DNA from 4 places in the Sodalis ligni genome. Region 1 is predicted to be linked to each of the others. Evidence: predicted binding sites of a transcription regulator. Region 1 holds the regulator's gene; each other region holds the start of a gene.
What was found. The regulator PurR, encoded in region 1, represses purine synthesis genes. The targets are predictions, from matches to a motif close to CANGCAAACGTTTGCNTG.
Positions count from the first base shown of each region.

Region 2: a site for PurR is predicted at 1,314-1,331, ahead of purT (formate-dependent phosphoribosylglycinamide formyltransferase). Genes of this name have one in related genera too.
Region 3: a site for PurR is predicted at 1,671-1,688, ahead of purM (phosphoribosylformylglycinamidine cyclo-ligase). Genes of this name have one in related genera too.
Region 4: a site for PurR is predicted at 1,489-1,506, ahead of purH (bifunctional phosphoribosylaminoimidazolecarboxamide formyltransferase/IMP cyclohydrolase). Genes of this name have one in related genera too.

Region 1 is NZ_CP075169.1:3,091,295-3,094,955, forward strand. Features, by position in the region: partial or broken gene cfa (cyclopropane fatty acyl phospholipid synthase) at 31-1,181, opposite strand; gene purR (HTH-type transcriptional repressor PurR) at 1,608-2,624, opposite strand; gene cydH (cytochrome bd-I oxidase subunit CydH) at 2,824-2,913, shown strand; gene GTU79_RS30395 (C40 family peptidase) at 2,939-3,661, opposite strand, start outside.
Region 2 is NZ_CP075169.1:3,470,008-3,473,668, reverse strand. Features, by position in the region: gene purT (formate-dependent phosphoribosylglycinamide formyltransferase) at 97-1,275, opposite strand; gene GTU79_RS31010 (hypothetical protein) at 1,589-1,723, opposite strand; gene GTU79_RS16160 (YebF family protein) at 1,967-2,329, shown strand; gene GTU79_RS16155 (S9 family peptidase) at 2,625-3,661, shown strand, end outside.
Region 3 is NZ_CP075169.1:4,341,138-4,344,798, reverse strand. Features, by position in the region: gene purN (phosphoribosylglycinamide formyltransferase) at 1-571, opposite strand, end outside; gene purM (phosphoribosylformylglycinamidine cyclo-ligase) at 571-1,632, opposite strand; gene upp (uracil phosphoribosyltransferase) at 1,842-2,468, shown strand; gene uraA (uracil permease) at 2,520-3,661, shown strand, end outside.
Region 4 is NZ_CP075169.1:6,058,826-6,062,486, forward strand. Features, by position in the region: rRNA gene GTU79_RS28135 (16S ribosomal RNA) at 1-1,070, opposite strand, end outside; gene purH (bifunctional phosphoribosylaminoimidazolecarboxamide formyltransferase/IMP cyclohydrolase) at 1,622-3,211, shown strand; gene purD (phosphoribosylamine--glycine ligase) at 3,227-3,661, shown strand, end outside.

The sequences.
Region 1 (3,661 bases):
AAGTCCAAAAGAACGTACCGCAATGAACGCTTAGCGGGGCACACGAATCCCGCCTTCAACCCCTTGCGGGCTGAACAATACCTGCCATAAATGGATGTTACGGGCGCGAAAAGCGCCGGCACAGGCATTCAGGTAGTAGCAGAACATCCGAAAGAACCGATCCGAATAATTTCCTGATAACGTCGGCCAGGCGGCGAGAAAACGTTCATACCAGGCCATCAGCGTTTTGTCATAATCGGCACCGAAATTATGCCAGTCCTCCATAACAAAATGCTTCTCGCTGGCCCGTGCGATGTGCTGCACGGAAGGGAGGCAGCCATTGGGGAAGATGTACTTGTCGATCCAGGGGTCCACGTTCATATCGGTCTGGTTGGAGCCGATGGTATGGAGCAGGAAAAGGCCGTCGCGTTTCAGGTTGCGATCAATTACGTCGAAATAGGTGGCGTAATTTTTCGGACCTACGTGCTCAAACATGCCTACCGAAACGATACGGTCGAATTGCACGTTGAGGTCGCGGTAATCCTGCAGAGAGATAGTGACGTCCAAACCTTCGCAGCGATCCTGCGCCAGTTTCTGCTGTTCAGCGGAGATAGTCACCCCCTGAACCGAAACACCGTAGTTCTTGGCCGCATAAGCGGCAAGCCCGCCCCAGCCGCAGCCCACATCCAGCAGCGTCATGCCCGGTCTCAACTGCAGCTTTTCGCAGATCATCCTAAGCTTGTCCTGCTGCGCTTCCTCCAGGGTGGTGGCCTTGTTCCAATAGCCGCACGAATACTGCATATAGGGATCCAGCATCAGGCTGAACAGATCATTACCGAGGTCATAATGCTCTTTGCCGACAATCCAAGCCCGTTTTTTAGACTGAAGATTCATGAGCCGCGCGGCGGCAACGCGCATAACATCCTTGAAATGCCGGGGAAGCTTATTTTCCAAACCGGCTCTTAAAACGCGCTGAAAAAAGATATCCAGTCGCTCGCATTCCCACCAGCCGTCCATGTAACTTTCACCCAACCCCAATGACCCGTCCTCTAGCACGCGTTTAAAAATTCCGGGTTCTTGACATGAATATCAAACGGCCTTGCTCCGTTGATCTTTACACCTGCCTCAGCAAGCATTTCATGGATGATTCGATACCAAGCATTATCATGAAAGCTCAGGTCTTCAACACACGAGGAACTCATAGCTTCTCCATCACCTTTCTTCTGTTATAACCCCGTCAGGAAAAGCGTAGCCGATACCTGCGGGCTTTTATAATCATCCACGGGTATCCGTGGTGTCGGATGTACCACAATAAACAGAGGAATATAAAAACACCAATAGACTGTTTGTCAGACGGGCGCTTCATAAATAGGATGACGCCATGTAAAAACACGACATTCTTTTAAAGCAAAATTATTAGACAACTCGTTATATTTGTTAACGATATTGAGTATAAGCCTGCATTCCGGTTTAGACAATAGCTGACAGAATAATGTATTTCACAGATAAGTTAATGATTTCCTATCGGAACAATAACTCATCAGGCACATTCGGCGGTATGAAATATATTATTACATTCGGGAGCGAATCACCTTTGATAAGGGGCTCAGGAGGCCGTGTGCCGCCCTTCAGGAGCGAAACGGGCCGTCGGCCACCGAACGGCGTACAATCAGGGCGGGATGCACTTCGATAATCCTGGCGTTTTCCCGTTTGCTGGTGATACGGTCCAGCAGCATGGTCAGCGCGGCCTCGCCCAGCTCTTCTTTGGGCTGATGAATGGTAGTCAATGACGGGGTAAAAAAGCACGAATTGCGCACATTATCATAACCGATAATTGAGATGTCATCGGGAACCTTCATGCCCATTTCATCAATGGCGCACATTGCACCCATGGCCATGATATCACCGCCGCAAAATACCGCCGTGGGCCTTTGCGGCCTGGACAGAATGAGTTTCATGGCCTGATAGCCGGATTCCGGTTCGAAATCCCCCTGCACAATCCATTGATGGGGAATGGCGATGCCGGCTTCCTCCAGGGCCCGCAGGTAGCCGCGATGACGTCCGCCCCCGGTATTACGCGCCAGTTGGCCGGGTATGGCGCCGATATCGCGATGCCCCCGGGAAAGCAGATAGCGGGTCGCCATGTAACCTCCGGCGAAGGCATTGTCGATAATGGTATCGGTGAAATCCCGGCGAGCTTCGCCCCAATCCATGACCACCATGGGGATATGGCGATACTCTTCCAGCATATTCAGCAACGGTTCGGGATATTCGGCGCACATCACCAGCAACCCGTCCACCCGTTTTTGCGCCAGCATCGCCAGATAGGCGCCCTGTTTGTTCAGATCGTTATGGGAGTTGCACAGCACAAGGGTATATCCCCGCACAAAACAGTGGTGCTCAATCGACTCGATAATTTCCGCGAAGTAGGGCGCTTCGCTTGAGCTGGCCAGCAGGCCGATGGATTTTGTGCGGTTGATCTTAAGGCTGCGCGCCACGTCGCTGGGGGAATAGTGCAGCTGCCCGATGGCCTCCAAAACGGCGATCTTGGTCTCTTGCGCCACAAATCGCGTCTTATTGATGACATGTGACACCGTGGTGGTGGATACCCCGGCGCGTTTCGCCACGTCTTTAATGGTTGCCATGCGTGTAGAACTCCTGTACGCCGAAATAAATAAACCGCCAATTTTCCTTGATTCGGCACTAAAGTGAAAGCGATAAAGATAAATATGCTCGGGAGTTGCTGCCCGGCAAGCTTTTTTAATCGGGTTATGCGACACTGCTTACAACCTACGGGTGTAAAGATATCCCGTTCAGCGACAGGTGTAGTGATAAGGAGAAGTGATGAGCAGCGATTTCAAATTGTCATTAATGACCACGGTATTTTCCTTGCTGGTGATCATTGCGTTCAGCTTTACCGCGGTAATGAATTAAGGCGCCCAGGCGCCTTTTTTTCCTTTCAGCGAATGGTTTTCGGCGTCACGACCCGGCGGGCGCCGACATAGTGATCCGCCCAATAATCTTCATTCAGATAGCTGATGCGGATATCGCGGCCGGTGCGGGGGGATTCGATAAACCGTCCGTTGCCCAAATAAACGCCCACATGATCCGCCGCGCCGCGGTTGGTGATATGGAAGAAAACCAAATCGCCGCTTTCCAGATCGTCTTTCTTCACCGGCGCCGCATCGCGTAAATGGAACATTTCATTGGCGGTACGGGGCATATGAATCCGTACCACGTCCTTATAAGCATAATAGATCAGGCCGCTGCAATCGAACCCGGTATTGGGTGACATGCCGCCCCAGCGATAAGGCTTGCCCATCTGGGACATCAGCTTGTTCATCGCCGTCAATTTGGCATGTTGATAGCGTTTTTTGTGGCTGTCGCTCATGATGATGGGTTGGTCGTTGGCAATGAGATCGAGCGTGGCGCTTTCTTTCATCCGATGCCTGCCGTAACCCTTTTTGTAGCCTTTTTTCGGCGGGGTAAAATTGGCTATTTTTTTTTCGGGGGGGATTGGGTGCAATTTTTTAACGTGGTTTTTTTCGACGGCCGGCTCTTTCGCTTTGGCGACGGGTATGGAATGTAATTTTTTATTGCTGCTTTTTTCAGCAACGAGCTCTTTTGGTTTGTCTGTGCTATGACGGGTGATTTTCTGCTCGGTCACCGGTTTGCTTTTTTT
Region 2 (3,661 bases), 380 kb from region 1:
GGAACGGGTTCACGGCGTGTTTACGATCTGCTAGCCTGTCTCGACCGGGCACCTTGTCAACAAGCTCAAAGGCCCCTGCAATGGGGCCTTGTTTCACTACCCCTGCACGTTAATAGCCGCCGCCGCTGCTTTAGCCGCGCTCACGGCGTCTTCTACCGTATCCGCCATGGCCAGAGTCACGCCCAGACGGCGTTTGCCGCTGATGGCGGGCTTGGCGAACAGCCTGATTTGTACTCCGGCCGACAGCGCCTGCTCCAGGCCGCTGAACGTCAGGTTATCACTCTCCAGCTCAGGCAGAATCACCGCCGAGGCCGCCGGACCGTATTGCCTAACGCCGCCCACCGGCAATCCCAGAAAAGCCCGTACATGCAGGGCGAACTCGGATAAATCCTGTGATATCAGGGTGACCATGCCGGTATCGTGCGGTCGGGGTGAGACTTCGCTGAAAATCACCTCGTCGCCGCGCACAAACAGCTCAACGCCGAACAGGCCAAAGCCGCCGAGGGACGTCACCACTTTTTGCGCGATATCCCGCGCCCGCTGCCAGGCCAATGGACTCATGGCCTGCGGCTGCCAGGATTCCCGATAATCCCCGTCCTCTTGACGGTGGCCGATGGGTTCGCAAAAGTGAATGCCGTCCACGGCGCTGATGGTCAGCACGGTAATTTCAAAATCGAACTGCACCAGCCCCTCCACAATCACCTTGCCTCCGCCGGCCCGACCGCCGAGCTGGGCATAATTCCAGGCGGCGTCCAAGGTATCGGCATCCCGTACCAGGCTTTGTCCCTTGCCGGATGAGCTCATTACCGGCTTGATAATAAGCGGAAAGCCGATAGTCGCCACCGCCTGTAAAAGCTCCGCGGGATCCTGGGCAAAACAATAGGGCGAAGTGGGCAATGCCAGCGTTTCCGCCGCCAGGCGGCGTATGCCTTCGCGGTTCATGGTCAGCCGGGTGGCGCGGGCGCAGGGGACGACATGATGACCGAGCTGTTCAAGGGTTACCAGCATATCGGTGGCGATGGCTTCGATTTCCGGCACGATAAAATCCGGCTGTTCCCGCTCGATGAGCGCGCGAAGCGCGTCACCGTCCAGCATATTGATGACATGGGAACGATGGGCCACATGCATCGCAGGCGCATCGGCATACCGATCGACGGCAATCACCTCTACTCCCAGCCGCTGACACTCAATGGCCACTTCCTTGCCAAGCTCGCCGGAACCCAACAGCATGACTTTGGTTGCGCCGGGACGTAAAGCCGTTCCGATAGTTACCATTTTTTTCCCCTGATCTGATAAAAATTGCGCGCAGTATAAACGAAATCGTTTGCCTATGCAGCAGGACCAGGTAGCATGCCGGTAAATCCCTTTGTATCAATGGTTAAGCCAAACGGTTAAAGTGTTATCTTTTGCTTCGGTAACTATAAATCCCTTTCTCAAGCGAATTTTAACAGGCTATTATCATCTAATACCCTGAAATACGGATAAACAGTACATGTGGAGGATCTATGCATAAAACGGGACCCGGTCTGTTGGGGGCATTGGTGCTGGGACTGATCTTGTCCCCTCTGGCGACGGCGGCCGATCAGACTCAGTCAGGTACGGCGGAACCCGCCGCCCAGTCATCGTCCGACGCCGGCTCTGCGGCGCAATCACCCTCCGCCCAATCCCAGGCGACGCCGAACGCTACCGATAACACCCCCCCCAGCCGCCGGCGACGGGGCAAAACAGCGCCCCTGCGGCCGCGACACCCAAGACGCCGTCCACCGCCGCTCCCGCGCAGCCATCGCCCCCGGCCAACGCCGTTCCAGCGCCGGCCGATAATACCTCGCCGGTACCGCCGCCGGCCCCGACCGATACTGCGCCGGCTCAGCCTTCCGCACCGGCTAATGCCGTACCCGCCCAACCGCCGGCGCCGGCCAATAATTCTCCCGCACCGGCCAAACCCGCGCCCGCCAAACCGGCTCCGGTGAAAAAGGCTACCGGCGATAAATCCAACGCGGCCAAAACCACCGCAGCGGAACAGGCCAAAACAGCTGCCAAGAATCCGCCGGTGCAAACCTTCGCCGTAGCGCCTTGCCCGGATTTGAATGCGACGCAAGTAGCGGAATTAATCCAGCAGGATTACACCCAAAACCGGTTCCCACGTTTTGCCGATGATAAACAGGCTTTAGGAGACACCATGGTGGCCTGGATCAATCCGGAAGAGGTGACGGGCACCGGCGACAGTTGGCAGGCGCCGTTGAAAATCCGCGGACAAACCGCCGATCGCAGCTACGGGGTTACCCTTGACTGCCAGAAAGGCGTAATCAGCTATACCTTGAGTAAATGAGTTAATATTTTTCCCCATAATTGTCTCAATATACCCTAAATAATTCGAGTTGCAGGAACGCTAACGCGCCTGCAACTCGAATTATGGGGGTATAAACTGAATACCGCCGGATGCCTGTTTCATTGAGGTGCATCCGCAGGCTCCCCGGTCATTGTTTTCCCCAACGCATCCCTTGGGGCCCGGAACGACTTGGAATCCTGGAATATGCGTGCCACTCTGTTTCTCTTGAGGAATTTAAGTGGGGGCGTGTCTGATTTTCCAACAAAGAGCCAATAAAGTACCGACCCGCCTCACCATGCACGGTGATAACCGCGAGGATGATTATTACTGGCTGCGAGATGATAAGCGCGAAGACCCGGCGGTGCTCGATTACCTGGCCAAAGAAAATACCTATGGCGAGGCCATGATGACCGGCCATGAAGAATTGCGCCATAAGCTGTTTACCGAAATGGTGGAGCGTATTCCGCAACAGGATCGATCCGTACCCTATGTCCGGCGCGGCTATCGTTACCAGAGCCGTTATGAAGAGGGCAATGAATATGCCATCTACACCCGCCAGTCCGTGGATCTGGACGAACAGCAGGACGAGTGGGAGGTATTGCTCGACGGCAACAAACGGGCGGCGCAAAGCGAGTTTTACACCATGGGTTCGCTGGATGTCAGCCCGGACAATTCCATTGTCGCCGCCGCCGAAGATTTTCTGTCGCGGCGGCTTTACGGTATCCGCTTCAAAAACCTGGCGCGGGATTCCTGGTATCCGGAAGTCATTGAAAACGCGTCGTCAGGCTTTGAATGGACCAACGATTCCCAATATCTCTACTACGTGCGTAAAAACAAAAAAACGCTGCTGCCCTACCAGGTTTACCGCCACAAGGTGGGAACCGCAACCGAGCAGGACGAACTGATCTATGAGGAAAAAGACGACTCCTTTTACGTCAGCGTCCATAAAACCACGTCTGAACGCTACATTATCATTGCCCTGGGCAGCACCACCTCCGGGGAAATCCTGTTGCTGGACGCTGACTCCCCACATGCCCGGCCGCAGCTCTTCCTGCCGCGCCGCCACGACCATGAATATTCGCTGGATCATTTCGGCGGCCATTTTTACCTGCGCTCCAACCGGGAGGGGAAAAACTTCGCCCTCTATCGCAGCGAAACCGCGGATGAATCCTTTTGGGAAACTTTGATCCCGGCCCGGGACGACGTGGTGCTGGAGAGCTTCACGCTGTTTCGCGACTGGCTGGTCCTCGAAGAGCGCCACCAAGGCCTCACCAGCCTGCGCCAAATCCATTGGCAAAGCGGCGAGGAAAAGGGCATAGCATTCGACGATCC
Region 3 (3,661 bases), 1.2 Mb from region 1:
CCAGGCGGCCCTGCAGCAGCCAACGGATAGCCAGGGGATAAATGGCGTGTTCCTGGGTTTTGACGCGCGCCACCAGCTCCGCTTCATTATCGTCCGGAAACACCGGCACCTTCGCCTGCAAAATCACCGGCCCGCCGTCTAGTTCCTCGGTGACGAAGTGCACTGACGTGCCGTGTTCATCATCACCGTTGGCCAAGACCTGGCGGTGGGTGTGCAGGCCGGGATAGCGCGGCAGCAGGGAAGGGTGGATATTCAGCAGCCGGCCCGCATAATGGCTGACAAACGCCGGCGACAGGATACGCATATAACCGGCCAGGATGACCGCGTCCGGCCGGTGTTCATCAATGCGTTCCATCAACGCCTGGTCAAAGGCGGCCCGATGGGGATAATCGCCGGGATTAAGGGCATGGGCCGGCAGGCTTCCCTGGGCGGCGCGCTGTAATCCGTAGGCATCGGCGCGGTTGCTGAACACCGCGGCGATCCGCGCCGGAATTTTACCATCCCGGCAGGCATCCATTACCGCCTGAAGATTGCTGCCTTCGCCGGAGAGAAGCACGACAATCTTTTTCATCAGCGGATGATCACCCGGTCCTCGCCGGTAAGGGGTTCGATCTCCCCCAGCTTCCAGGCGGTTTCCCCCAGGGCGCCCAGCATAGCAAGCGCGCTGTCCGCGCTCTCGGCCGGAACCGCTATCACCATGCCGACGCCGCAGTTAAAGGTGCGGTACATTTCATGGCGGCTTACGTTGCCGGCCTGCTGCAGCCAATGGAATACCGCCGGCCACTGCCAGCTGCTTTCGTTAATCACCGCCCGGGTATCCGCCGGCAATACCCGGGGGATGTTCTCCCAAAAACCGCCGCCGGTAAGATGGGCGATGGCATGGATTTCCGTCTGGGCGATAAGCTGCAGCAGCGCCTTGACGTAGATGCGGGTAGGCTGCAGCAGATGATCCGCCAAAGGCGCGCCCTCGAGCCGGGTTTGCAGCGGATCGGTCTGGCTGAACTCCAGAATTTTACGCACCAGGGAGTAGCCGTTGGAGTGCGGACCGCTGGAAGCCAGAGCCAGCAGCGTATCCCCCGCCCGGACTTTACTGCCGTCGATGATCTCTGATTTCTCCACCACGCCGACGCAGAAACCGGCGACATCATAATCCTCACCGTGGTACATGCCGGGCATTTCCGCCGTTTCGCCCCCCACCAGCGCGCAGCCGGCCTGCTTGCAGCCCTCCGCGATGCCGGTGATGACCTGGGCGGCGGTATCCACATCCAGTTTTCCGGTAGCGAAGTAATCAAGGAAAAACAGCGGTTCGGCTCCCTGCACCACCAGATCATTCACACACATCGCCACCAGATCGATACCTATGGTATCGTGACGTTGCAGATCCATCGCCAGACGCAGTTTCGTGCCGACACCGTCGGTGCCGGAAACCAGAATCGGCTCGCGGTATTTCTGCGGTATCGCGCACAGCGCACCGAAGCCACCCAGCCCGCCCATGACTTCGGGACGTTTCGTCTGTTTCACCACACCTTTAATGCGGTCTACCAATGCGTTGCCGGCATCGATATCCACACCTGCGTCTTTATAGCTGAGAGAGGTTTTTCGGTCACTGCAAGATCCCCACGGAGATGATATGTTGCGGTTTAAATAGGGCGCCGGCAATTCTAACAGCGCGGGCAAACGTTTGCGAGTGGTGTTGTCAAACCATTTGGCTTTTCATTGTCTATAGTGAATTTTAATAATCCATTGATCGGGATCAGCTATTTTCATAGGGCGCGGCAAAAAAAAGGGGTTATAATCTCGCGATTTTTTTGACCGTTCAATGCTTCCTGGGGAGAGTAATGATGAAGATCGTTGAAGTAAAACACCCGCTCGTTAAACACAAGCTTGTTTTAATGCGTGAAAATGACATCAGCACCAAGCGTTTTCGCGAATTGGCATCGGAAGTGGGTAGTTTACTGACCTATGTGGCAACCGCCGATCTCGAGACTGAAAAAGTCACCATCGAGGGCTGGTGCGGTCCGGTTGAAATCGATCAGATCAAGGGCAAAAAAATTACCGTCGTGCCTATCCTCCGCGCCGGCCTGGGCATGATGGACGGCGTATTGGAAAACGTCCCCAGCGCGCGTATCAGCGTGGTGGGCATCTACCGCAACGAGACCACGCTCAAACCGGTACCCTATTTTCAAAAGCTGGTGTCGGATATCAACGAGCGCATGGCCCTGGTGGTGGATCCTATGCTTGCCACCGGCGGCTCGATGATTGCCACTATCGATCTGCTGAAAAAGGCCGGCTGCAAAGCTATCAAGGTGCTGGTACTGGTGGCGGCGCCGGAAGGGCTGGCGGCGCTGGAAGCGGCGCATCCCGATATTGAACTCTATACGGCGGCCATTGACGAGGGCCTCAACGAGCAAGGCTACATCATGCCGGGCCTCGGCGATGCGGGCGATAAGTTATTCGGTACCAAATAACATCAAGCCGACCGGAAGGGTCGGTTTTTGATTTTAAATTGAGGAACTCACATGACCCGTCGCGCCATCGCAGTGGATGAACGCCCGCCGTTACTGCAAACCATCCCATTGAGCTTACAACACCTGTTCGCCATGTTCGGCGCCACCGTCCTGGTTCCGATTTTATTCAAAATCAATCCCGCCACCGTGCTGTTGTTCAACGGCATCGGCACCCTGCTGTATCTGTTCATTTGCAAAGGAAAAATCCCGGCCTATCTGGGGTCAAGCTTTGCCTTTATATCGCCGGTGCTGCTGCTGCCGCCGATGGGATACGAATCGGCCCTCGGGGGCTTTATCGCCTGCGGCGCGCTGTTTTGCATCGTGGCATGGATTGTCAAAGTGGCCGGCACCGGCTGGATCGGGGTGGTATTCCCGCCGGCGGCGATGGGAGCCATCGTATCGGTTATCGGCCTGGAGCTGGCGGGCGTTGCGGCCAATATGGCGGGGCTGCTGCCTGCCGACGGGGCAAGCGTTGATCACTCCACCGTCATCATTTCCATGGTGACCCTGGCGGTGACGGTGCTGGGGTCCGTACTGTTCCGCGGTTTCCTGGCGATTATCCCGATCCTTATCGGGGTACTGGCGGGTTATGCCCCGGCCTGGTTTATGGGCGCGGTAGACTTATCGCCGGTGGCGGCCGCGCACTGGTTTGCCATGCCGACCTTTTACACACCGCGTTTTGAATGGGTGGCCTTTCTGACCATCCTGCCGGCGGCGCTGGTGGTGATTGCCGAGCATATCGGCCATCTGGTGGTCACCGCCAATATCGTCAAGCGCGATCTCCTGCGCGATCCCGGCCTGCATCGTTCAATGTTCGCCAATGGCGTTTCCACCATGCTTTCAGGCTTTTTCGGCTCCACCCCCAACACCACCTACGGCGAGAATATCGGCGTCATGGCCATCACCAAGGTTTACAGCACCTGGGTAATCGGCGGCGCGGCGATATTCGCCATCCTACTGTCATGTATCGGCAAGCTTGCTGCGGCGATCCAGGCGGTGCCGGTCCCGGTGATGGGGGGTGTCTCGCTGCTGCTGTACGGGGTGATTGCCGCCTCGGGGATCCGGGTACTGATTGAATCGAAGGTGGATTATAACAAGCCGCAAAATCTCATCCTGACCTCGGTCATCCTGATTATCGGCGTCAGCGGCGCGAA
Region 4 (3,661 bases), 3.0 Mb from region 1:
GCTGACGACAGCCATGCAGCACCTGTCTCACAGTTCCCGAAGGCACATTCGCATCTCTGCAAATTCCTGTGGATGTCAAGAGTAGGTAAGGTTCTTCGCGTTGCATCGAATTAAACCACATGCTCCACCGCTTGTGCGGGCCCCCGTCAATTCATTTGAGTTTTAACCTTGCGGCCGTACTCCCCAGGCGGTCGATTTAACGCGTTAGCTCCGAAAGCCACGGCTCAAGGCCACAACCTTCAAATCGACATCGTTTACAGCGTGGACTACCAGGGTATCTAATCCTGTTTGCTCCCCACGCTTTCGCGCCTCAGCGTCAGTAATCGTCCAGGAAGTCGCCTTCGCCACTGGTGTTCCTTCCGATATCTACGCATTTCACCGCTACACCGGAAATTCCACTTCCCTCTCCCGTACTCTAGCTATGCAGTCTCGAATGCAGTTCCCAGGTTGAGCCCGGGGCTTTCACACCCGACTTACATAAGCCGCCTACGCGCGCTTTACGCCCAGTAATTCCGATTAACGCTCGCACCCTCTGTATTACCGCGGCTGCTGGCACGGAGTTAGCCGGTGCTTCTTCTGCGGGTAACGTCAATGATTGAATCTATTCAACCCAACCCCTTCCTCCCCGCTGAAAGTGCTTTACAACCCGAAGGCCTTCTTCACACACGCGGCATGGCTGCATCAGGCTTGCGCCCATTGTGCAATATTCCCCACTGCTGCCTCCCGTAGGAGTCTGGACCGTGTCTCAGTTCCAGTGTGGCTGGTCATCCTCTCAGACCAGCTAGGGATCGTCGCCTAGGTGGGCCGTTACCCCACCTACTAGCTAATCCCATCTGGGTTCATCCGATGGTGTGAGGCCCTAAGGTCCCCCACTTTGGTCTTGCGACGTTATGCGGTATTAGCTACCGTTTCCAGTAGTTATCCCCCTCCATCGGGCAGATCCCCAGACATTACTCACCCGTCCGCCGCTCGCCGGCAAAGTAGCAAGCTACTTCCCGCTGCCGCTCGACTTGCATGTGTTAGGCCTGCCGCCAGCGTTCAATCTGAGCCATGATCAAACTCTTCAATTAAAAGCTTGATGCTCAAAGAATCTACTGTTTCATTCATTACTGAATTAACTGGTAAACACTCTAAGACTTGTATTGTTGTGTTTCGATACGGTCTTGTGAGTGCCCACACAGATTGTCTGATAAATTGTTAAAGAGCATGCGCCGCTATGATTCAGTCTGGCGCGAGGTGGCGTATATTACGCTTTCCCCTATCAGTGTCAAGCCCGTCAGGCTTGCTTCTGACTCGTTTTCGGTCCTTGTGAAGCTGCTCACAGTCCCGGTCGATGGAGGCGCATTATAGGGAATTCTAATGGAGCCGCAACAGGTATTTTGCCTGAATAGGCTCGTTCGCTGCTTTCCACAGCAAAACAGGGGGTTATACCCGTTTGTGCACAAACTTATCCACAGACATGCATGACAGGCAAAATTTGGCGAGCATCACGCAAACGTTTTCGCTACAATTCACGCCTATTTTATCAGCATCGGTATTCCATGCATCAGTGGCCTTTTATAAATGAACGCCGGTGCGTGTCAGTGTTATTAAAACTATCCAATCAAGGGATAACTTTGTTATGCAACAACCACGTCCTGTACGCCGTGCTCTGCTCAGTGTTTCTGACAAAGCCGGTATCGTAGAATTCGCCCGGTCCCTGTCGCAGCGCGGCGTTAAACTGCTGTCCACCGGCGGTACCGCGCGCCTTTTGGCGGAAGCCGGATTGCCGGTGACCGAGGTTTCAGACTACACCGGCTTCCCTGAAATGATGGACGGTCGGGTTAAGACGCTGCACCCCAAAGTGCATGGCGGTATTTTGGGTCGCCGCGGCCAGGATGATGCCATTATGCAACAGCATGCCATCGAGCCTATCGATATGGTGGTGGTAAATCTTTATCCGTTTGCCCAAACCGTGGCGCGGGAAGATTGTACCCGCGAAGATGCGGTGGAAAATATCGATATCGGCGGTCCCACCATGGTGCGTTCCGCCGCCAAGAATCATAAGGATGTCGCGATTGTGGTGAACAGCGCGGATTACCCTCGCCTGCTCAATGAAATGGACCAGCACGACGGTTCATTGACTTACGATACCCGCTTTGACCTGGCGATTAAAGCGTTTGAACACACCGCGGCATATGACAGCATGATCGCCAACTATTTCGGCAGCCAGGTCCCCCCCTATTATGGTGAGACTTCCGCCCCCGCCGGCCGCTTTCCCCGCACCCTGAATCTGAATTTTGTTAAAAAACAGGATATGCGTTACGGCGAGAACAGCCATCAGTTGGCGGCATTTTATATCGAAGAGCAGACCCGTGAGGCCTCTGTCGCCACCGCGCAACAGCTGCAAGGCAAAGCCTTATCCTATAACAATATTGCCGATACCGACGCCGCTCTGGAGTGCGTAAAAGAGTTTGCCGAACCGGCCTGCGTAATTGTAAAGCATGCTAATCCTTGCGGGGTCGCCATCGGCGATGGGCTTTTAGAAGCCTATGAACGGGCCTATAAGACCGACCCGACCTCGGCGTTCGGCGGCATTATCGCCTTCAACCGTCCCCTCGATGCCGTTACCGCCAAAGCCATTATCAGCCGCCAGTTCGTGGAAGTGATTATCGCACCGTCCATAACCGATGACGCCCTGGCCGTACTCAAGGCGAAACAAAACGTACGGGTATTAACCTGCGGGGCCTGGCAGGCACGGGTACCCGGTCTGGATTTCAAACGCGTCAACGGCGGCTTGCTGGTGCAGGAGAGGGACTTGGGTATGGTCGGGCCGGCGGATTTGCGCATCGTGACCGAACGTCAGCCAAGCGAAACGGAGCTGCGGGATGCGCTGTTCTGTTGGAAAGTGGCCAAATACGTTAAATCCAACGCCATCGTTTATGCCCGCGGCAATATGACCATCGGTATCGGCGCCGGCCAGATGAGCCGGGTCTATTCGGCAAAAATCGCCGGCATCAAAGCCGCTGACGAAGGCTTGGACGTGCGCGGATCGGCCATGGCCTCCGATGCGTTTTTCCCCTTCCGGGACGGTATCGACGCCGCGGCGGCCGTGGGGATCAGCTGTGTTATCCAGCCCGGCGGTTCCATCCGCGATGATGAAGTCATCGCCGCGGCCAATGAACATGGCATCGCCATGATTTTTACCGGCATGCGCCACTTCCGCCACTGATCCCAGGAGCATCCCATGAATATCTTGATTATTGGCAATGGCGGCCGTGAGCACGCCCTGGCGTGGAAAAGCGCACGTTCACCGCTGGCCGGCAAAGTGTATGTCGCGCCGGGTAATGCCGGTACCGCCATCGAACCCGCGCTGGAGAATGTCAATATCGCCGCAACCGATATCCCGGCGCTGGTGGAATTTGCCCAAGGCCATGATATCGGTCTGACCATCGTCGGCCCCGAGGCGCCGCTGGTGCTGGGCATCGTCGATGCGTTCCGCGCCGCCGGTTTGCGGGTGTTCGGCCCGACCAAAGCCGCCGCTCAGTTGGAAGGCTCCAAGGCGTTTACCAAGGATTTCCTGGCCCGGCATCATATTCCCAGCGCGTCATACGGTAATTTTACCGAAATCGAACCGGCGCTGGCCTACGTGCGTGAAAAAGGCGCGCCCATCGTTATCAAG